DNA from 3 places in the Pantoea brenneri genome. Region 2 is predicted to be linked to each of the others. Evidence: predicted binding sites of a transcription regulator. Region 2 holds the regulator's gene; each other region holds the start of a gene.

What was found. Region 2 encodes LexA, which represses DNA repair genes until DNA is damaged. Its sites were predicted from a motif close to TNCTGTATGTACATACAGNA; they were not measured.
Region 1: metR (HTH-type transcriptional regulator MetR) is a predicted target of LexA. The motif match lies at 2,990-3,009, and genes of this name have one in related genera.
Region 3: sulA (SOS-induced cell division inhibitor SulA) is a predicted target of LexA. The motif match lies at 4,698-4,717, and genes of this name have one in related genera.

Annotation. Positions count from the first base shown of each region.
Region 1 is NZ_JBCGBG010000006.1:19,907-27,684, reverse strand. It holds gene glpT (glycerol-3-phosphate transporter) at 1-45, opposite strand, end outside; gene AABB92_RS18590 (carboxylate/amino acid/amine transporter) at 422-1,285, shown strand; gene AABB92_RS18585 (YehS family protein) at 1,468-1,947, opposite strand; gene metR (HTH-type transcriptional regulator MetR) at 2,031-2,957, opposite strand; gene metE (5-methyltetrahydropteroyltriglutamate--homocysteine S-methyltransferase) at 3,096-5,366, shown strand; gene AABB92_RS18570 (dienelactone hydrolase family protein) at 5,425-6,258, opposite strand; gene udp (uridine phosphorylase) at 6,561-7,322, shown strand; gene AABB92_RS18560 (tetratricopeptide repeat protein) at 7,420-7,778, shown strand, end outside.
Region 2 is NZ_JBCGBG010000003.1:31,323-39,100, reverse strand. It holds gene dusA (tRNA dihydrouridine(20/20a) synthase DusA) at 1-137, opposite strand, end outside; gene AABB92_RS13790 (conjugal transfer protein TraF) at 244-1,494, opposite strand; gene zur (zinc uptake transcriptional repressor Zur) at 1,945-2,466, shown strand; gene AABB92_RS13780 (CsbD family protein) at 2,539-2,751, opposite strand; gene dinF (MATE family efflux transporter DinF) at 2,923-4,245, opposite strand; gene lexA (transcriptional repressor LexA) at 4,350-4,964, opposite strand; gene AABB92_RS13765 (diacylglycerol kinase) at 5,070-5,438, opposite strand; gene plsB (glycerol-3-phosphate 1-O-acyltransferase PlsB) at 5,567-7,778, shown strand, end outside.
Region 3 is NZ_JBCGBG010000001.1:1,656,498-1,664,275, reverse strand. It holds gene fabA (bifunctional 3-hydroxydecanoyl-ACP dehydratase/trans-2-decenoyl-ACP isomerase) at 1-225, opposite strand, end outside; gene AABB92_RS07835 (AAA family ATPase) at 294-2,162, opposite strand; gene matP (macrodomain Ter protein MatP) at 2,216-2,683, shown strand; gene ompA (porin OmpA) at 2,768-3,835, opposite strand; gene sulA (SOS-induced cell division inhibitor SulA) at 4,186-4,677, opposite strand; gene AABB92_RS07815 (TfoX/Sxy family DNA transformation protein) at 4,889-5,518, shown strand; gene yccS (YccS family putative transporter) at 5,515-7,674, opposite strand; gene AABB92_RS07805 (YccF domain-containing protein) at 7,658-7,778, opposite strand, start outside.

The sequences.
Region 1 (7,778 bases), on a different contig from region 2:
TGCCACCTGCGGCTGACGTGGTGCAGGTTTAAAAATACTCAGCATCAGTGAGGCCCTCCAGGGCACTTTATGGTTTTTACATTCCCAGTGGTTGGGTCAAAAAAAAACAAAGGGAAAATGGCGGCGTGATGTTCCATTTCGCGCAAAGAATAAAATTAGTGACGCGGCGTTACTGTGATGTGTGACACATTTGTTACAGTTTTATTACACTTAAGAGCGAAAGTGATCATCAGATGGTTTATTTCGCGCATTTTGCGCCGCAGGCAGGCGTGAAAAGAGAAGGTGATGCTAACCAGCCGTAACAAAGCTCTTGCCGGTTGTATTTGTTTGCCTGGTAAATAACCAGATGTAAACCAGATAGTGCAGCCGCCTGACAGCACATTGTTTACACTGTCGCTCTGTTAATTTCGGGGCCGTTACTGTGTTCTTATTGATTATTACCACCATTCTGTGGGCTTTTTCGTTTAGCCTGATTGGCGAATATCTTGCCGGTCAGGTGGACAGCTGGTTTTCCGTGCTGATGCGACTGGCGCTGGCCGCGCTAGTCTTTTTGCCGTTCCTGCGCTGGCGCGGCTATCGTCCCTCAACGCTGCTGCTCTATATGCTGGTGGGGATGTTGCAATTAGGGGTGATGTACCTGCTGAGTTTCGAAGCCTACCTCTATCTCAGCGTGTCAGAGTTCCTGCTGTTTACCGTGATGACGCCGCTCTATGTCACCCTGATTTATGATCTGATCAGCCGCCGTCCGCTGCGGGTCGGCTATATCTTCAGCGCCTTGCTGGCGGTAGCGGGTGCGGCCATCATTCGCTACGACAAAGTCAGCGATAACTTCTGGACCGGCCTGTTGCTGGTGCAGCTGGCAAACATCTGCTTTGCTGCCGGTATGGTGGGCTATAAGCGCCTGCAGGAAACCCGTCCGATGCCGCAGCACACCGCCTTCTCCTGGTTCTATCTGGGGGCGGTGGTGATCGCGGTAATCGCCTGGTTTGCCTGGGGCAATCCGCAGAAATTACCCACCACCTCACTGCAGTGGGGCATTCTGGTGTGGCTGGGCGTGGCCGCTTCAGGGCTGGGCTACTTTATGTGGAACTATGGCGCGACCCAGGTTGATGCCGGCACGCTTGGCATCATGAACAACATGCACGTGCCTGCCGGTCTGCTGGTTAATCTGGCTATCTGGCAGGAGAAACCGCACTGGCCGAGCTTCATTGCCGGAGCGCTGGTGATCCTCGCCTCGCTGTGGGTGCATAAGCGCTGGGTGGTGGGGCGCGGTGACCGATCATAAACAGGGCTGTTGCATGGGTGCGGCCTCCCGGGCTGGCGCGTCCGATCGCGAAGGAATCTCACATCCCTGTGGATCGTCCGGGCCAGGGATGGCGAGGCCGTGCTGCATGGATGCAGGCTTTCTTTGCGATCAGGTGCGCCACTTCTGACCACGCAGGTACCCGACGCGATCGGCAACAGAAGTTAAGCAGGTTTTTCACTCTTAGGACGCTGAATCATCGCCAGCCCCTTCAGGAAGTTGCGCAGAATCTGATCACCGCATTCGCGATAGTTCTTATGGTCAGGCTTGCGGAAAATCGCACCAATCTCAGCCTGCGAAACGGTAAAGTTCACGCGTTTCAGTACCTCAGGAATATCGGTGGTTTTCAGATCAAAGGCGATGCGCAACTTCTTCATAAAGATGTTGTTATTCATCTTGCGCTCAATGGACGGGGCGGGCATCTCTTCGCTTTTTCCGCGACGGTAAAAAATCAGGCCGTTGAGGAAGTAGCCCATCAGCACATCGGGGCAGGGACGGAACGCCGCATCTTCATCTTTTTTCAGCCACGCCTGAATATCCGTCTGTGGGACTTCACACTGCGCCAGCGCAAAAATTTCCACCATTTTGGCATCGCTCAGATCGAGCATGTAGCGCACGCTGCGCAGAATATCGTTGTTAGTCATGGTGAGATCTTCTCATGGTCAGTCGACAGGCTGCGCATTATAGGGGATTTTGCCCACCTCCGCGCAGGTTTGTACCCTCCGACTTAACGCTGCAATATCGCACCGGGCTGTAGCGCATCGCGGACAAAAGGCAGATGTTCACAGGCATGCTGGCGGGCAAAGCGGATAAAGGCTTCCAGCACCGGCTGACGCTGCTCGCCATCGCGCACCGCGGCATAAAGACGGCTCCACAGCCCGTCACCCAGCGTTTTGGTTACCACCAGTCCCTGCTTCTCAAAACTCTCTACCACCCAGTGCGGCAGCGCGGCAATTCCCATGCGGGCCGAGACCATCTGGATCATCAGCAGGGTGTTATCTACGTTTTTCAGCGCCGGGCTGACGCCGGCCGGTTGCAGAAAGTGACGCCAGATATCAAGGCGCTGACGCTGCACCGGATAGATCATCAGCACCTCGTCGGCCAGATCCTCAGGGGCAATATGTTCAACCTGCGCCAGCGGATGATCCGGTGCCAGCACCAGTCGCACTTCAAAATCAAACATCGGCGAATAGAACAGCCCGGAGCGCGCCAGGATGTCGGAGGTCAGCACCACATCCAGCTCGCCCTGCTGCAGCGCAGGCTGAGGATCAAAGGTGACGCCTGATTTGAAATCCATCACCACCTGCGGCCAGCTCTGACGGAAATTATCCAGTGCCGGCGTCAGCCACTGGATGCAGCTGTGGCACTCAATCGCCACCCTGAGAGTGGTCTGCTGCGGCTCATGACAGGCCTGCAACGCTTGCTGGATCTGCGGCAGCACCTGTTCGGCCAACTGCAGCAGGATGTCGCCCTGTGGCGTGAAGCGCAGCGGCTGACTTTTACGCACGAACAGGCGGAATCCCAGCCGCTGTTCCAGATCGCTGAACTGGTGGGACAACGCCGATTGCGTCTGATGAAGCTGGGATGCCGCCGCCGCCAGCGAACCCGTATTACGCAGAGCCTGAAGCGTCCGCAGGTGCTTGAGTTCGATCATGAGAGTCCTTCACATCGAAAGTGAACATATTGCGCTTGAGGAACATACAGTACCCGCAGATTATAGCGGTGTAAACATCTGGACGGCTAAACATCTTTGGCTGTCAGCCAAAGTGAAAGATTATCTGGAGAACAGCGAATGACAATCCTTAACCATACCCTTGGTTTTCCGCGTGTCGGCCTGCGCCGTGAACTGAAAAAAGCCCAGGAGAGCTACTGGGCCGGTGACTGCAGCCAGCAGGAATTACTGGCGGTGGGCCGTGAGTTGCGTGCACGTCACTGGCAACAACAAAAAGAGGCCGGGGTCGATCTGCTGCCGGTGGGTGACTTTGCCTGGTACGATCATGTGCTGACCACCAGCCTGATGCTGGGCAACGTGCCGGCACGTCATCAGAATAAAGAGGGTTCGGTTGATCTGGATACGCTGTTCCGTCTGGGCCGAGGCCGCGCGCCGACCGGCGAACCTGCGGCGGCGGCGGAAATGACCAAGTGGTTTAACACCAACTATCACTACATAGTGCCAGAATTTACGCCGGGCCAGACCTTCCGGCTGGCCTGGACTCAGTTGCTGGATGAAGTCGACGAGGCGCTGGCACTGGGCCACAACATCAAGCCGGTGCTGCTGGGGCCGGTGACTTATCTGTGGCTGGGTAAGGTCAAAGGGGAAGCGTTTGATCGTCTGTCGCTGCTGAAAGCGATCCTGCCGGTTTACCAGCAGGTGCTGGCCGAGCTGGCAAAACGCGATATCGAATGGGTGCAGATTGATGAACCTGCGCTGGCGCTGGAGCTGCCGCAGGCGTGGCGTGAGGCGTTTAAGCCCGCCTACGATGCGTTGCAGGGACAAAGTAAACTGCTGCTCACCACCTATTTCGACAGTATCGGTCAGAACATTGAGGTGATTCGCCAGCTGCCGGTGCAGGGGCTGCATGTCGATCTGGTGCATGGCCGGGATGATATTCAGCAACTGAATCAGCAATTGCCCGCCAGCTGGCTGCTGTCGCTGGGGGTGATCAACGGGCGTAACGTCTGGCGCGCCGATCTGAGCCGCTGGTTTGAGCGCCTGCAGCCGCTGGTCGCTCAGCGCGCGCAGCTGTGGATCGGCTCCTCCTGCTCGCTGCTGCACAGCCCTATCGATCTGAGCGTTGAGACCCGGCTGGATGAGGAAGTGAAAAGCTGGTTCGCCTTCGCGCTGCAGAAATGCACCGAACTTTCGCTGCTGACCGAGGCGCTCAACCACAACGATGCCGCGTCACTGGCGGCCTGGAGCGCGCCGGTTCGCGCCCGTGCTCACTCCAGCCGCGTACATAACGCCGCGGTCGCTCAGCGCCTGCTGGCTATCACGCCGCAGGACAGCGAACGACACAGCCGCTACAGCGAGCGGGCTAAGGCACAGCGTCAGCGCTTTAATCTGCCCGCCTGGCCGACCACCACGATTGGCTCTTTCCCACAAACCCCGGAAATTCGCGGTCTGCGCCTCGATTTCAAACAGGGTCGCCTCGACAGCAATCATTACCGTACCGGCATCGCTGAACATATCAAACAGGCGATTACTGAGCAGGAGCGGCTGGGGCTGGATGTGCTGGTGCACGGCGAAGCGGAACGTAACGACATGGTTGAATATTTCGGCGAGCATCTGGATGGATTCGTCTTCACCCAGAACGGCTGGGTACAGAGCTATGGCTCACGCTGCGTGAAACCACCGGTGATTATCGGCGACATCAGCCGGCCGGAAGCGATCACCGTTGAGTGGGCGAAGTATGCCCAGTCGCTAACGGACAAACCGGTGAAAGGGATGCTGACCGGTCCGGTGACCATTCTCTGCTGGTCATTCCCGCGTGAAGATGTGTCACGTGAAACCATCGCAAAACAGATTGCGCTGGCGCTGCGTGATGAAGTGGCCGATCTGGAAAAAGCCGGTATTGGCATTATCCAGATTGATGAACCCGCGCTGCGCGAAGGGCTGCCGCTGCATCAGTCCGACTGGGCTGCCTATCTGAACTGGGCGGTCGATGCTTTCCGCCTGAATGCCGCTGTGGCGCAGGATGACACCCAGATCCACACCCATATGTGTTACTGCGAGTTTAACGACATCATGGATTCCATCGCTGCGCTGGATGCCGATGTGATTACCATCGAAACCTCGCGCTCTGACATGGAGTTGCTGGCGTCGTTTGAACACTTTGACTATCCGAATGAGATTGGCCCAGGCGTCTACGACATTCACTCGCCTAATGTACCGGACGTCGAATGGATTGAAGCGCTGTTGCTGAAAGCGGCGAAGCGTATTCCGCCGCAACGGCTGTGGGTAAATCCGGACTGCGGGCTGAAAACGCGTGGCTGGACCGAAACGCGGCAGGCGCTGGCTAACATGGTCACTGCGGCAAAAAACCTGCGGGCTAAAACGGCGTAAACGGGCGTCCGGCAGGGAATGAGAAATAATCGGGGCGCGCAGGCGCCCCTTTTTTCGCTTACTGTGAAGCTACGCCATACTGCCTGAACCAGGCCAGCATCCGCGCCCAGCCATCGCTGGCCGATTCGGCATGATAGCTCGGACGGTAGTCAGCATTAAACGCATGTCCGGCTTCGGGATAGACGATGATTTCCGCGGTGGCATTGGCGGCGTGCAGCGCCTGACGCATCTGCTCAACGCTCTCCAGCGGAATTCCGTCATCCTGACCGCCGTATAAGCCTAATACCGGGGCGCTGAGATCGACGGCGACATCAATAGGGTGCTTTTGCTGCTTCATGGTCCGATCGCCGGTCAGCCGTCCATACCAGGCGACGGCGGCACGCAGCTGTGGATTGTGCGCCGCATAGAGCCAGCTAATGCGGCCGCCCCAGCAGAAACCGGTAATGCCCATCCGCCGGATATCACCGCCGTTACGCGCTGCCCAGTTGGCGGCATGATCAAGGTCGGACAGCACCTGGCTGTCGGGCACCTTACTCACCAGCTCGCTGAATAGCGTCGGAATATCCTGGTAATCGTTGGGATCGCCTTCACGGAAGTAGAGTTCCGGGGCGATGGCCAGATAGCCTTCCAGCGCCAGCCGGCGGCAGATATCACGGATGTGCTCATGCACCCCGAAAATTTCCTGTACCACCAGCACCACTGGCAGCGGACCCTCTGCGGATTTTGGTCGGGCAAAAAACGCGGGCATATTTTCGCCCTGGCTTGGCACTGAGGTCTCACCCGACTGAATCGCCGGGCTGTCGGTAATAATGGTGGTGGAAGCGGTCGGCTGAACGGCAGGCGCAAAGGTCCCTGCCGCGGCTTTTTGTGTCATATTATCACTGGTTTTCATTATTCTCTCCGTGCGAGCAATTGCGCAATCACGTAACTATAGCCTGGCCGGAAACGGTGCGAGCCAGACGTCGGGTAACAGAGTCAGCAGCGGACAATATCACCCAACTCTTTAACACTGCGATGACCCCGACACAGCCCCGCCGATCGCAATGACGGCGAACCCGATGTGATATTGTGATAATCATCACATTGTTTTTAGTGAAAAATGTAACTTTCATTTTCTTAAGTGAATGTTGTCACATATTTATCGGGCGTGCTGACGTAGAGTGACGCGCTACCTTCCCTTAACAGGAGTCTGAAATGACACAGTCTGACGTTTTCCATCTTGGCCTGACTAAAGCCGATCTGCAGGGCGCTACCCTGGCGATTGTGCCCGGCGATCCGGAGCGCGTGAAGAAAATTGCCGGACTGATGGAGGATGCCACGCATCTGGCCTCACACCGTGAATTCACCAGCTGGCTGGCAAAACTCGACGGTAAGCCGGTGGTGGTCTGTTCAACCGGTATCGGCGGTCCTTCTACCTCCATTGCGGTTGAGGAACTGGCACAGCTTGGCGTACGCACTTTTCTGCGCGTTGGCACCACCGGCGCTATCCAGCCGCACATCAACGTTGGCGATGTGCTGGTGACTACCGGTTCCGTGCGGCTCGACGGTGCCAGCCTGCATTTCGCACCGATGGAGTTTCCGGCAGTGGCCGATTTTGCCTGTACCACGGCGCTGGTGGCTGCGGCAGAAGCCTGTGGCGCGAAGACCCATATCGGCATTACTGCCTCTTCTGATACCTTCTATCCGGGACAGGAACGCTACGATACCTTCTCTGGTCGGGTGGTGAATCGCTTCCAGGGATCGATGAAAGAGTGGCAGGAGATGGGCGTACTCAACTATGAGATGGAATCCGCTACACTGTTAACCATGTGTGCCAGCCAGGGCCTGCGCGCCGGCATGGTGGCTGGTGTGATCGTTAACCGTACCCAGAAAGAGATCCCGGATGCGGTGACGATGAAACAGACCGAAAGCGATGCGGTAAAAATTGTGGTTGAAGCGGCACGCCGCTTGTTATAACCCTCACAGCCAGGCAGCAGGTTAACGGGCCGCTATGAGGCCTGCCTGCTGCCGGATAACCCCGGCGCAGCCTTTCAACGGACTCTGAGAGTGCCCGATGCGCAAAACTATTCCCGTTCGTCGTCCCGTCGTTAACCCGAATTCCGCCGCGCTCAATGCCCGTCTGGAGAGCAGTGCTGCCCGGTTCCGCGCCGCCATGCAGCAGGGCGATTATGCGCAGGCCGTCCGCTCTTGCGAAGAGGTGTTGCGTTATCAGCCTCACCAGATGCAGGTACTGAGTGACTATGCGCTCTGCCTGATGCGTCTCGGTCAGCATCACAAAGCGTACAAAACCTACCAGAAAATTTACCAGTCGCCGCCGGCCGTGCGCGCCACCGCGTCAGAAACCTGGCTGGATGGCCTGACCGAAGTGTGTGGCTGGCTGGATAAGCAGGATGAGGTGGCGCGTTACGGCCT
Region 2 (7,778 bases):
ATCGCGCCGGTGGTCACCATTTCGGTGTAGAGCAGCGTATCGCCGGTCAGCTGGCGATGAAAATAGCGGCAGTGGCGATCGGTCCAGTCGAGCATCGGGGCAATCGAGAAACGTTGCGAAGAAACAGTATCGGTCATGAAGCGCAGATAATCCGGTAAATGAGGGTGATTGAATTCTGTGCAAGGATAACACAAGGGCGGGCGATAGTGCATCGCCCGCCCCGAACTGCGGTATCAAAGAAGATCAGAAATTGAAGCCCAGCTGCATCATCGCGCCCCAGGTATTGTTCGCCCCGACCGAGCCAGCCAGATCCAGATGCACCGCTTTATTAAACGGTGACAGGCCGAAACCGGCGGTTGCGACGTTTTCATCGTTCGAACGCATATCCGCACGATAACCGGCACGTAACTGTAACCAGTCGAGCACCCGATATTCCGCACCGACCGCCGCATACTGGCTGTTTTCCTGCGTTTTGAAACGCTTGGTTTCAGTCAGGTCGACATCGCCGGTCACGGTGAACGGACCTTTATCCCAGGCCAGACCGGTGGTGACCAGCGGACGGATCTGGTAAGTATCACGGAAGCCGTTGACCTCTTTGGTCTGCAGATCGCGGGATACCAGGTTTTGACCGGTGATGCCCAGCGTCCAGTTTTCAGCAAACGTGGTCGCCAGACCGGCATCAACGTTAAAGCCGGTGTCCGTGCTGCGATACTGGCTATTGTTGATGTCACTTTTGTCGTAGTTGTAAATGCTGGCGGTGTAGTTATACAGCCAGGTTTTTTGCAATTTCGGCGTGACGCCTACCGACACCGGCTGACCGGCAATGGTGAACTCATGCGCCAGTGCGACGCCATAATCGGTGACCAGCGCCGCCAGGCCGTTGGCGCTGGAGCGCAGATTGTCCTGATCGCCCGGACGCGGAAGCACCGTGCCGTTAGCTACGCCGCGCAGATAGTCGATATCGCTCTGGACCACATTGGCTCGCACATGAGCCGATCCATAGGCTTTGGTGATAAAGGCGAAAGGCAGCGTCTCGTTGGGAATAGTGACCGCCAGCGCCACCCCGGCGTTGCCGTCCGCTTTATTGCCACGCAAATCACTTAACTGGTTAGCGACATCGCCTGAAGCAGCGCGCACTTCAGGATAGCCACGCAGATAATCGGCAAAGGTCAGGTTGCCGATCACCTCGCGGTAGCGATCAACGGTATCGGTGATGTCATCCACTTTGTCGATCAGGTGATCTTTGTCGGTGACCTGAATACCGGCTGAAGGGAAAATAATACTGACGCTATCGTCGGGTTTAGCTCGCGTCATCAAAGCCGGGTTGGCCAGCACGGCTGAGCCATAAAGAGAAGATGCGACGCCGGTTCCGCTCATGGCGTCATTGCGTGCATCATACCAGGTCCCCGCCGCCATGGCGGAAGAAGAAAGGAAAAGCGCGTTCACTACAGCGGTGTACTTCAGCGCTGAGCGTTGAGCGGATTTTTTCACCATTTGCCTGCCATCACCTGAGAAAATGCCGTTGAAACATTCAACGACTGAATAGTTTGTTAGCCCTATTGTGAACCCTGGCTAACGCGTTATTGCTGTGAATTCAAAGGAAACAGTCGCTTAATTCAAAGGATTGGATGTTTTCCAATCAATAAAACTTTATTTTTGTTCAAAATACCCGGTAATAAATAAAATAATACCAGACATTTCTTAAGTCTTGCTGAACATTACTTCTTAACTCAGTGAGATGCAAAGCAAAAGCGCTGAAAAGGCCACCTTAACCGGTCGGCGAGTGGATCTGATTGGGTGCCGATAGCGGCCTCTCCTGATGCTCACACAGCGTTTTTAATCGACCACCGGCCAGAATTTGCTGTTTTATCAGGCAAAAACCAACCTCTGCGCCGCGAAAATTTGTGTGATAAAATAACATCACTTATCCAGCGGAGAGTTTCCATGTCAAACATGACGTCACAGCAAATAATGACCCAGGCGGAAAAACTGTGCCTGCAGCGCGGCGTGCGTCTGACATCGCAGCGGGCTGAAGTGTTGCGATTAATGGCTGAGCAGCCAGGATCGATCAGCGCTTATGATCTGCTGGATCAACTCAGGGTTAGCGAACCCCAGGCCAAGCCTCCTACGGTCTATCGGGCGCTGGACTTCCTGCTGGAACAGGGCTTTATCCACCGGGTGGAGTCCAATAATAGCTACGTAATGTGTCACCATTTCGAGGCACCGGCACACACCTCGGTCATGCTGGTGTGTGATCGCTGTGCGGCGGTAACCGAAAAGCAGGCGCAGGGAGTAGAGAAGATTATCGCCACACTGGCTGGTGAGGCACAGTTTGCCCTGCGTCATAGCGTGATTGAAGCGCATGGATTATGTGAGAATTGTGTCGAAGTCGAAGCCTGCACCCATCATGAAAGTTGTCAGCACGATCATCAAAGTGAGGGTAAAAAGCGGGGAAAACGCGGGTAATGTGCACATCCTTGTGCGGTTGCCGGTATGAGCGTACCGGCGGGTAGGAGCTTTATCCGTAAATCTTTGTGATTACCAACGGTAATCTTTGTTCTGACCTTCCCAGTCCGTTACTTCACGCTCTGCATCTTCTTTCGCATAGCCGTAACGTTCCTGAATTTTTCCGACCAGCTGATCGCGTTTGCCTTCGATAACCTGCATATCATCGTCGGTCAGCTTGCCCCATTTCTCTTTTACTGTGCCTTTGAACTGCTTCCAGTTGCCGCTCGCTTGATCTTTATTCATGGCAGACCTCTATGTCATCCTTTGGTTACATCATTTATCTTGAAAGAAAACAAAATGACGATATAAAGCGCTGATTCACTGCGCTGCTTACGGTTAATTGTAGTAGAAGATTTTAGGTTTGCCGGAACAATACAGAATAATCTGTAGCCGGAGGACATCAGATGCCAGCTATCAGGCGTTAAACCAGCTGTTCTGCTGCCAGTGTTTACGCCAGATCAGCCACAGCGACAGGCCACGCAGCGCCAGGAAAACGGTGACCGCCAGCCACAAGCCGTGGTTGCCCAGCTGCGGGACGCTAAGCAAGGTCAGGAAGTAACCAAGTGCCGCCACCATCATGCTGTTACGCATCTCCCGGCCGCGGGTTGCACCGATGAACATGCCATCCAGCAGATAGCACCAGACGCCCGCCAGCGGCAGGATCACCTGCCATATCAGATAGCGATCGGCCGCCTGTTGCAGCTGTTCAATCGAGGTCAGCAGCGCCACGATATGCGAGCCGAAACACGCATAAATTACTGAGAACATCAGAGCCACCACCAGCGCCTGTCGGCAGGCAGAATCCCAGACGCGCAGCAGCCTGCTGCCATCTTTCGCGCCATGCGCCTCACCGGCGAAGGCTTCGACTGCGTAGGCAAAACCATCCAGCGCATAGGCGGTAAAGGTGATAAACATCAGCAGCACGGCGTTCACCGCCACCACCTGCGGACCGATACGTGCGCCCAGCACGGTCAGCGAGGCAAAACAGAGCTGCAGCATTAACGAACGCAGCATAATGTCGCGATTAAGACGCAGTAGCCGCTGAATATCGCCGCGCCAGCTCTGCTTCAGCATTGCGGTGGTGATGCCACGTAGTTTCAATACCCGCCAGACCATCACTGCCCCGACGACCAGCGTTATATACTCCGCCAGCGCGGTCGCGGTTGCCGCGCCTGCCACTCCCCAGTGCAGCCCCATCACCAGCCACAGATCGAGCACAATATTGACCAGATTGCCGATCACCAGCAGGATGACCGGCGCACGCGCGTACTGCACGCCCAGCAGCCAGCCAAGGATCACCAGATTTGCCAGGGTGGCGGGCGCACTTAACCAGCGGATCTGAATAAACAGTGCCGCCTGTTGCAAAACTTTGGGATCGCCGCCAATCAGATCGGCCGCCAGCGTAGTAATCGGCGAGCGCAGGCAGATGAACAGCACGCCAGCCAGCAGCGCAATAATTAAAGGCTGGGTCAGCGCACGTGCCAGCGCCATTTTATCGCCGGCACCAAAAGCCTGCGCCGTCAGGCCGGTAGTACTCATCCGAAGGAACAGCAGCAGCATGAAGAGGAAACTGGTGACTGTCGTGCCGACCGCAACCCCGCCCAGATAGACCGGGCTGTCGAGGTGACCAATGACAGCAGTATCGACCACCCCCAGTAAGGGAACGGTGATGTTAGAAAGGATCATCGGCAGCGCCAGCCGCCAGAGGTTTTTGTCGGTAGCCGTTAAAAAACGCATTCGCAGTTCCGTGCTCGGTGTCGCTGCAGAGAGGGGAGCAGCAGCGACAAAATTAGGGCAGACAGAATAGCATCAGACGCTACGAATGCGCGGTTATGTCAGACTCAGAGCCATTCGCCGTTGCGAACCACACCGACCGCCAGACCTTCTACCGTCAGCGACTGGGCGCGCGTATCGACAATGATCGGCTCAAAATCACTGTTTTCAGGCAGCAAATGCACAATAGCACCCTGCTTCTTCCAGCGTTTAACCGTCACTTCATCATCAATACGGGCCACAACAACCTGGCCGTTGCGTACGTCCTGGGTTTTATGTACCGCGAGCAGGTCGCCATCCATAATCCCGATATCTTTCATCGACATTCCACTGACGCGCAGCAGAAAATCGGCAGAAGGTTTGAACAGGCCCGGATCCACTTTGTAATGGGTTTCGATGTGCTCCTGCGCCATGATCGGCTCACCGGCAGCAACCCGGCCAATCAGCGGCAGACCTTCAGATGCTTCTTCTTCCATCAACAGGCGAATACCGCGAGAGGCGCCAGAGACAATCTCAATCACCCCTTTGCGTGCCAGTGCCTTCAGATGCTCTTCTGCCGCGTTCGGCGAGCGGAAACCCAGCTGCGCGGCAATTTCTGCACGCGTAGGCGGCATGCCCGTTTGAGTAATATGGTCGCGAATCAGGTCATAGACCTGCTGCTGCCTGCTGGTTAATGCTTTCATCCCGCCCCCTGGTTGTTTATACAGTCGCTGTGAGTATATACAGGTATTGGTGAAATGGAAACCGATTCTCAGGCAAAACGCGCCATCTGGCGCGTTGTGGAAGGCTTATCGCAAATGCGACCAAAGCAGCGCGATCCAGACAAACAGTGCCAGTAAGATGCTGATCAGCACCGCCGCCGAGCCCATATCCTTTGCCCGTCCGGCTAAAGGGTGGCGCTCCTGGCCAATACGATCCACTACCGCCTCGATGGCGCTGTTGAGGATTTCAACAATGACCACCAGCACCACTGCCCCGATCATCAGGATGCGAGAGACAATATCGACATCCAGCCAGCAGGCCACAATAATGGCCACCAGCGCGGCCAGCGCCTCCTGGCGGAAAGCCGCTTCGTGTTGCCAGGCGGCACGCAGGCCCTGCCATGAGTAACCTGCGGCTTTTACTATTCTTACAAGACCCGTGGCATTATTTGCCATATAAGTGGAACCCTTTCATCGGATTGACGTCAATGTCTGGGCTGCGTGCAAATGGCACCACCACAGATCTTCGCTGCGCTTTCTGGTATGCTTGCGGCGCTTTGCTAACAAGAGGCTTCATGTTGTCTATGTCAGGTTGGCGTAAACTTTATTACAAATTACTGAATTTACCACTGTCGTTTTTGGTAAAGAGTAAGGCCATTCCGGCCGATCCCGTTTCTGAACATGGTCTGGACCCGACCCGGCCCATTATGTACGTTTTGCCTTACGATTCGAAGGCTGACTTACTGACTTTACGCGCGCAGTGCCTGCGGCATCATCTGCCCGACCCGCTTTCTCCGCTGGAGATTGATGGTTCGCTGCTGCCGCGCCACGTTTTTATCCACGATGGCCCGCGTGTGTTCCCCTATTTTGTGCCCAGCGTCGAATCGGTGAAGATTTTTCACGATTATCTGGACCTGCATCGCAATAACCCCAAGCTGGATATCCAGATGCTGCCGGTGACGGTGATGTTTGGCCGGGCGCCTGGTCGTGAGGTTCAGGGCGAAGATACGCCGCACCTGCGGGTGCTGAACGGCGTGCAGAAATTCTTTGCGGTGATCTGGCATGGACGCGACAGTTTTGTCCGTTTCTCGCCGACCGTTTCGCTGCGCCGCATGGCAACCGAACACGGCACCGACCAATCAATCGCCCAGAAACTGGCCCGGGTGGCGCGCATTCATTTCGCCCGCCAGCGGCTGGCGGCGGTTGGCCCACGCTTACCGGCACGTCAGGATCTGTTTAATCGTCTGCTGCAATCGAAAGCGATTGAAAAAGCGGTTGAAGATGAAGCGCGCAGCAAAAAAATCTCCCATGAAAAAGCGCAGCAAAATGCGGTTGAGATGATGGAAGAGATCGCGGCAAACTTCTCCTATGAAGCGATTCGCGTCACCGACCGCGTCATGGGCTGGCTCTGGAGCCGGCTCTATCAGGGCATCAATGTTAATGGCGGCGAAAAAGTCCGTCAGCTGGCGCAGGATGGCCATGAAATCGTCTATGTGCCGTGCCATCGCAGCCACATGGATTACCTGCTGCTCTCTTACGTGCTTTATCATCAGGGACTGGTGCCGCCGCACATTGCCGCCGGTATCAACCTCAACTTCTGGCCAGCCGGACCGATTTTCCGTCGTCTGGGCGCGTTCTTTATCCGTCGTACCTTCAAAGGCAACAAGCTGTATGCCACGGTGTTCCGTGAATATCTTGGCGAACTGTTCACCCGCGGTTACTCGGTTGAATACTTTGTCGAAGGGGGACGTTCACGCACCGGTCGCCTGCTCGATCCGAAAACCGGCACCTTAGCCATGACCCTGCAGGCGATGCTGCGCGGGGGGAATCGCCCGATCACCCTGGTGCCGATTTACATTGGCTACGAACATGTCATGGAAGTGGGTACTTACGCCAAAGAGCTACGCGGCGCGGCGAAAGAGAAAGAGGGCTTCATGCAGATGGTGCATGGCTTACGTAAGCTGCGCAACCTCGGCCAGGGCTACGTTAACTTTGGCGAACCACTGCCGCTGGTTAACTATCTCAACAAGCGCGTGCCGGAATGGCGTGAGTCGATCGATCCTATCGAACCGCAGCGTCCAAGCTGGTTAACGCCCACCGTGAATGACATCGCGGCGAGCTTAATGGTACGCATCAATGAAGCGGGCGCGGCCAACGCCATGAACCTGTGCGTCACCGCGCTGCTCGCCTCACGTCAGCGCTCACTAACCCGCGAACAGCTGATTGAGCAGCTTGAGTGCTATACCCAGCTGCTGCGTAACGTGCCTTATTCAGCCAACGCCACGGTGCCCGATCTCTCGGCAGAGGCGCTGCTGGATCATGCAATGGGCATGAATAAGTTTGAGAGCGAGAAAGACAGCATTGGCGACATCATCATCCTGCCACGTGAGCAGGCGGTGCTGATGACCTATTATCGCAACAACATTCACCACATGCTGGTGATGCCGTCGCTGATTGCCGCTATTGTGCAGCAGCATCAGACCATGAGCGAAGCCGAGTTGTTGCGCCAGGTGAGTCTGATCTACCCGATGCTGAAGAGCGAACTGTTCCTGCGCTGGCAGACCGATGAGCTGCCGCAACTGCTGACCGAACTCTGTCAGGAGCTGGCGCGTCAGGGACTGATTACGCTTGAGGCTGGTCAGCTGCGCTTTACGGCGGCGCGCTACCGTACGCTGCAACTGCTGGCGGCCGGGGTGCGAGAAACGCTTCAGCGTTATGCCATCACCTTCTCTATTCTTAGCGCCAAGCCAGCCATTAACCGCGGGACGCTGGAAAAAGAGAGCCGCACACTGGCAC
Region 3 (7,778 bases), on a different contig from region 2:
GTCGCCAATAAAGTGGCAACCGAAGAACCAAAGGTCAGGATTGATATCCAGCTCTGCTTCAACAAAGCCTTTATCATATTTGCCGCCGTCTTCGGTCATCTTGACCACGCGGTCCATCATCAACATGTTGCCTGACGGAAGCGGCGGACCATTTTCGCCAAACAGTTCACCACGACCTGACAGAATCAGATCTTCTTTGGTATAGGATTCGCGTTTATCTACCATGTTTACAATAAGCCTTTTTTTAGTGAATCACGAATATTAGCGAACAGTTGTACGCTGAGCAAATCGGATTAACGGTGGTTGAACCAGTTAAGCCAGCGTAGTCCCCATGGACGGTGCGGCACGTCCGACTGGTTCAGTTGGCTAATACGTTCCTGAATGGTGCGCAGCAGGCTGTCGCCTTCACCATCCTCAGTATCCCAGACTTTGCCGGTCAGTAGCGGCAGTGCTTCATCAGCACGTTCAATCGCCCAGATATGGAAGCGACCTTGCTCAACCGCGCTGACCACCGCCTGATTCAGACTCAGGTGGCGTACGTTGCAGGCAGGAATAATGACACCCTGCTGGCCGGTCAGTTCGCGCTGATGGCAAATATCGAAGAAGCCTTCGATTTTTTCGTTCAGCCCGCCGACCGGCTGCACATTACCAAACTGATCGACCGAGCCGGTAACCGCAATTTGTTGATTGACCGGCTGGTTTGCCAGCGCGCTAATCAGCGCACACAGCTCTGCCAGCGAGGCGCTGTCGCCGTCGACTTCAGAATAGGATTGTTCAAACACCAGCGACGCCGAGAAGGGCAACTGCTGTTCCAGTTCCAGCTCGGCAATCAGATAGGCCTGCATAATCATCATGCCTTTCGCATGAATATTGCCGCCCAGTTCTGCTTTGCGTTCAACATCGGTAAATTCACCGTCGCCGGGATGCACTACGCAGGTAATACGTGATGGATCGCCCCAGGCGCGTGGATGACCGGGATACTCCACCACTGACAGGCCGTTAATCTGGCCGACCACTTCGCCTTCGGTCTCAATCAGGATCTGTTTCAGCAGGATCTCATCGCGCATCCGCTCGTTGAGATAATTTTCACGCCACAGGCGCGCTTCCAGCGCATCACGCAGCGCTTCCGCATTAAGCTTTTCGCCCATCAGCGCTGACTCACGCATCTGGCGTTGTAACCAGCGCGGGCAGAGCGGCAACGTTTCCTGATCGCCGCTGAACCGTACGCCTTCTTTAATCAACTCCGGCCAGAAATCCACTTCCGGTAACGGCAGCCCGGCTTGCTGCGCCAGCTCAGCAGTCCAGCGGCACCAGGCGAGCATGTCATCTTCATCCAGAATCTGAATGTTCTCTTCAAATTCGGTGTAGATCGCCATTTCATGTGCTTCAGGATCGAGTTCCTGAAAATCAGCCAGCGCTTCTCGATCGCCGCACAGGACCAGATTTAACTGCAGTGGCAGCGGCGGGATAGCGATCGGCAGCGGGCGGCGTTCATCCTGAGAGGTCCAGTCGACATAACCCTGCTCGATGCATTTCTTCAGGCGTAACCAGAGGATCGGCTGGGTCATAAAACTGCGCAGCGAGAGCACCAGTGTGCCGCCGTTAGCGCGATGGATCAGGCCCGGCTCAAGCTGAATGCGATCTTTATGCTGACGCACGCAGCCAAACAGCTGTTCGGTCTCAATCCAGTCGGCGAAGTGAATACCGCCCTGACTGGTGAAAGGACGTTGCGGGTCAGAAGGGGGCTGCAGCGTGACGTTGTCGGCCATGATATGGTAATCACCACCATACAGCGTAGTGGTTTCCTCCATGACCCGTTGAGCCGCCTGGGCTATCTGCGCCAGGTAGTCGCGATTTTCCTGGCTGCGAACCAGCAGTAACGGGAATCCCTGCGTCTGGTGGTGTAAATGCGCCAGTGCATTCAGCAATCGGGGCTGTACCGTTGCCAGAGCATCGGTTTCTTCATCAGCAATTCGGGAGAAAACGGATTGGTATTGTGCGCTATCCGGCTGTAAGGTTTGCCACGTAAGTTGGGTGCTGGTCAAAATAATCGCATTTGTCTGATTTAAGAAAAGCGAGATTATACAGGATTCACCCTTGTTAAGCACTGCAGACTTCCTGTTGAAGATGTGACGTTGACAGCATGTTTTTCGTTGCTGCATCCGGGAAAAAAGCTGTTATTCTTAGCTCGTTACGTGATCACGATGAGATTCCGATGAAATACCAGCAACTCGAAAATCTTGAAAGTGGATGGAAATGGAAATACCTGGTGAAAAAACATCGGGAAGGTGAACTGATCACGCGTCACCTTGAATTAAGTGCGGCGCAGGCGGCAGTCGATAAGCTGCTGGCGATGGAAAATAATCCGGTTACGGTCAACGAATGGATTGCTGAGCATATTCATGCCGACCTGGATAATCGGCTTAAGCAGACCATTCGTGCGCGGCGCAAACGTCACTTCAATGCTGAGCATCAGCATACGCGGAAGAAGTCGATTGACCTTGAGTATCTGGTCTGGCAACGGCTGGCAGGACTGGCGCAACGGCGTAACAGTACCTTGTCTGAGACGGTAGTGCAGTTGATTGAAGATGCCGAACGCAAAGAGAAGTATGCCAATCAGATGTCGAGTCTCAGAGAAGATCTGCAGGCGATTCTCGGTAAGTCTGGCTCAGAAAAAGAGTAACTACACCCGTATAGTCTGGCAACTTTGCCGACAGACTGGCATAAAAAAACCCCGCCTTAGCGGGGTTTTTTATTACGTGTAAACTTAAGCCTGTGGCTGAGTTACAACGTCTTTGATGCCTTTAACGTCGATTTCTACACGACGGTCCGGCGCCAGGCAGTCGATCAGGGCATTGCGGCCTTTCACGCTGTCACAGGTGTTGCCGGTAACTGGGTTAGATTCACCCATGCCACGTGCAGAGATCTTGTTAGAAGGGATACCTTTAGATACCAGGTAATCTACTACTGACTGAGCACGTTTCTCAGACAGTTTCTGGTTGTACTGCTCTGAACCGATGCGATCGGTGAAGCCCAGTACGACAACGGAACCATCTTTAGGATCCATTGAGCTCAGCTGGCTGTACAGCTGATCCAGAGCCTGCTGACCTTCTGGCTTCAGGGTAGCTTTGTTGAAGGTGAACAGAACGTCAGACTTCAGAGTGAAACGCTTGGTTTCAACAACTGGTGCTGGCGCTGGAGCCGGAGCTGGTGCTGGAGCAGCTTCATCCTGACCGAAGCGGTATGAAACGCCTACGCTCAGCATGCCGTTGTCTGGACGGGTACCAACGGTCTGTGCATCACCAATGTTGTTAACCCACTGGTAATCCAGACGGGTAGCCCAGTTTTTGGTCAGCGCATACTCAACACCAACTGCTGCCAGTGGAGAAACACCGGTGTCGTGGTCGCTGATGCGGCCATTAACAGGATTAGTCTGCGTTGAGTCTGCACGCCATACCATGCCGCCCAGACGAGTATACACGTCCAGATCGTCATAAATTGGGTAGCTCAGTTTAGCAGCCAGCTGAATGCCTTGTGCTTTGAACGCGCCGTTAGTCACGTTGCCTTTATTAGGCATGCGACCCAGCCAGTCATAGCCCAGCTCGAAGCCCAGGTATGGATTTGCCTGGTAACCAACGAATGCACCTGCACCCAGCTGGCTTTCGTGAGTTGGACCGTCATTGTTTTGGTAACCGTTACCGTAGTAACCAGTGTCGTGGTACTGAGACCAGCCCAGTTTAGCACCGGTGTACCAGGTGTCATCTTTCGGAGCGGCCTGCGCTACGGTAGCGAAGCCAGCCAGTGCCACTGCAATTGCGATAGCTGTCTTTTTCATTTTGCGCCTCGTTATCATCCAAATAGGCAATGAGCAAAAAGGTTGCTCTTGGTTTAATCCTTCGCCGGGTCAAAACGCTCGCTTATGACTCTACCGCAAAAAAACGGAGGTTATTGAGCACCCTGGCGAGATAAAGTCTACAACGAGATTGGAAACTTACAAGTATGATGTGAGGCGCTTCTGTAAAAAAACAGAGATTTATACACAAATTCTAACAATTAGCCTGGTATTATCGTCGCGGATCAATAGCCAAAAAACCTGCTAAACCATTGTCAACGCTCGAACTAACAGAATCAGTGGTTTAGCGACGACAGATAAGAAATATAGCTTGAGAAAGTTCCGACTTTTACTTAATGAAACAAATCCGACTGAATTTTTAGCGCATTTTGTGGTCCGAGAGGCGCTTCGGGTGTTCCACTCGACCGCAAAATCAATCCCAGGGCATCGCCTTCGGCCGCTGCATTTTCCAGTTGACGTCGTTCATCTTCATCCAGTTCGTACGGAATCCATGCCAGAACGACACTGTAATTTCCGGTACGCAGCGCTTTTATCATCGCCTCAACTGCGTTCATACGCTCAGAATCGGCAATATGCATGCTCTTATCCAGCGGCAAGCCGGACTGCTGTAACCAGGCACGGTTCAGCTTATGCGCAGGGGTTAACCACAGTTGCCAGCGCGACTGCTGACTCAGCTGCTGCAACAGCGGCAACAGTAACATCTGCATCATTCCGGGCTGCTCACTATAGCGTAACTCAGTAATCCAGCCATGCTGAGAAGCGGATACGGAAGAGGACGCGTAATGATGAGCATAGCGTGCATTGTTCGGATGTTGTGTTCGCATAAGTTAATCACTCAGCAGTGGACTGTATGAATATACAGTACTGGCGTTACGCATAAAGATCAACCCAAATTTCTGATAACGCCTCGCAAAAACGTCACAAGGTTAGCGGAACCGCTATTAATTCATTGAACCGGATAAGGCTTTTTCCTATCTTCTAATTATCTGAAACCAAACATAATTTCAGATATTTCTATAACACGGAGGTGATGTGATGAAAAAGTTAAATCCGATCATTGAACGTTCCAGAGCGCAGCTGGCCCCGCTGGGCTCGATCGAGTCGCGAACCCAGTTTGGTGGCTATGCGCTGGCTGTCGAACGGGTAGTTTTTGCTTTGGTAAATAATGACGCACTCTATCTGCGCGCCAGCGAGCCACTGCGTGAATACATCGCACAGCGTCCACTCGAGCCATTAATCTTTCGTAAGCGTGGCGTACTGGTCAGCCTTAACTACTATCGGGTTGATGACGCTTTATGGCATGCGCCAGCGCATCTGCTGACGTTAACCGCTGCGTCACTGGAGACCGCAAGGGAAGAGCAGCAGCGTAAGCAGTTATCACTGCGCTTAAAAGATCTGCCTAATCTCAGTGTGCGTATGGAGATGATGTTACATGAGGCGGGTATTCTGAACGTGCAGCATCTGTATGAGATCGGCGCTAAGCAATGCTGGCTGAAGCTGAAAGCGGTAAACCAGCATGTCGGGCTACAGACGCTGCTGGCGCTGGAGGGGGCGATATCGGGCCATCACTATGCCGCCCTGCCACAGGCGGTCAGGGCGGAACTCAATGCCTGGTTTCAGCGCACCGTACTGATGACGCTGAATCCCAAAGGCGGCGTAAACTAATCGGCGTTAAGCGTGCGGCGCAGGCGAGCGACTTCAGGCATCAGCGCCACCAGCAAGCCGAGTTGCTGCAATACCAGTGGCGCACGTGTATCCGCATCGGCGGCCAGCTGGCTGATCCGCTGAGCCAGTTGATGACGCATCGTCTCAGCCTGTTGATCGCTGACGACATCCGTTTGCAGCACATCCTCAACATAACAGACCGTATCATCCAGCAGTTTGAGCAGTTCCGGTTCGCTAATTTTATCGCGATGCGCACCCAGTGCAGAGATATAGCTCAGGAAAGAGTGATTTGAGCACAGCAACTGAAAAGCGGAATCACGCATTGTCTGGCTGGTACGGCTTTCACTGCTCATGTTGGAGACCACCGACGCCAGTTCGGCATCGGCATTATGCGCATCCCGCCGGGCGATGCGATAAGCCAGGCGGTTATCTTTGCCCTGATGGTATTGCTCCATAATCGCATCCAGATAGCGGCAGTTGGCCTGTAAGGTGCGTTCTGCTACCGCCGGTAGCTGACGGAAGCGCCAGTCTGGCCAGATAAAGGCGACGGCCAGCCAGGCCAGACCGCAGCCCAAAAGCGTATCGACCACCCGCGGTAAAGCCACCTCAAATCCTTCGCCGAGCAGGTTAAAACAGAGCAGCACCAGCAGCGTGATAAACAGCGTGGCCTGCGCATACTGCACCTGTCGGAAGGCGAAAAACAGCACCCCGCTGATCACGATTAGAATCAGTTGCCCTTCGACCGAGGGCACCAGCCAGAGCACCGGCAGACCAATAGCGATCCCGGCCAGCGTCCCGCCAATACGCAGCGCCAGCCGCCGCTGTGTCGCATTATAGTTGGGCTGGCAGACAAACAGACTGGTCAGCAGTATCCAGTAGCCTCGCTCCAGGCCGGTGATCTGAATGAAGCCGTAACCGATACACAGCACCACCGACATCCGCACCGCGTGGCGGAACAGCGCCGAAGCGGGGGTAAGGTGGCGACTGAAGCGCAGCCTGATATCGCTCCAGCCGCTCAAACCTTCGCGTGACAGCAGATTGTCGCTGTGCTGCGGATCGTCGCCTGCCAGCGTCTGCTCCGATTCGATAGAGGCCAGCTGGGCGTCAATCGCCTGCAGGTTGCGCAGCAGCCAGTAAAGCGCACGGGTATGGGTGGCCTCTGGCTCACGCTGCTCAAGGCGTTCTATGGCTTTTTGCAGCCGTTCAAATGCCCGCTCAAACCGGCTGTCGTGCACCCAGCGTTCACGCATTAAAATAGAGTGCGCCAGCTGCCGACAGGCCTGGGCCTGCATATTGAGTAAACGCTGGAAGCGGAACAGGATCTCGTTATAGCGCCAGTCACCACGCAGCAGGTGATATTGCAGATGAGAAGAGCTGGCACGTTCATGGATATCCTGCGCCACAAAGTAGTAGTGCAGACTGCGCCGGGTACCACGTGAACCGCGATCGCCACGCAACCGGCTCTGCAGAGTGGTCTTGGTCAGATTGAGCTGGGCGACGAGCTGGCTGTTGACCATCGCGGCATCAATAAAGGTCGCATCATCCTGTTCGCCAGCATCCGGATCGAACAGATTGGCTTTGGCATCCAGATAACGCGCCAGCTGGGAAAAACTGCCCGCCAGTTGTTCCTGAACCGGCCGAACCGGAAACATCAGGTGACCGAGCAGGGTCAGCAGGTTGTACCAGAGCGCGCCCACCAGCAACAGAATCGGCTGCATATACCACTGGCTGAACAACCCGATGCCGAGCATGGTATAGACCGCAATCAGCAAGGCACCAAAGGCAATGGTGGCGTAGCGCTGACCGAGCGCCCCCAGCAGAATGAAGCCCCAGGTGGAGATCGCCAGTCCGGCAATAAACGCCAGCGGGTAGGGAAACAGCAGTTCAACCGACACCGAAGCGATACAGAAGCAGAGCAGGGTGATCAGCAGATTCTTTAGCCGCCCGGCTAGCCGATCGTCAAGATCCGCCAGCGCCGCGGCCACCACGCCCAGCGTCAGCGGGATGGTCCACTCAATCTGGTGCAGCCACCAGGGAATGGCGGCACACCCGCTCAGCGCAAACAGAATGCGCAGCAGGTAGCGCCAGGTACTGTTAAACAGATACTGCCGCCAGCCGGGCAGGCTTTTCGACATCATACTAATAGCGACGGGCATTGGCTTCGCGCGCGGCACGCGCCTCTTCCACCGATACGACGCGGCGTCCTACCGGCCACAGCGCAATCGCGGCAATTTTGAAGTTAGCGATACCGACCGGAATG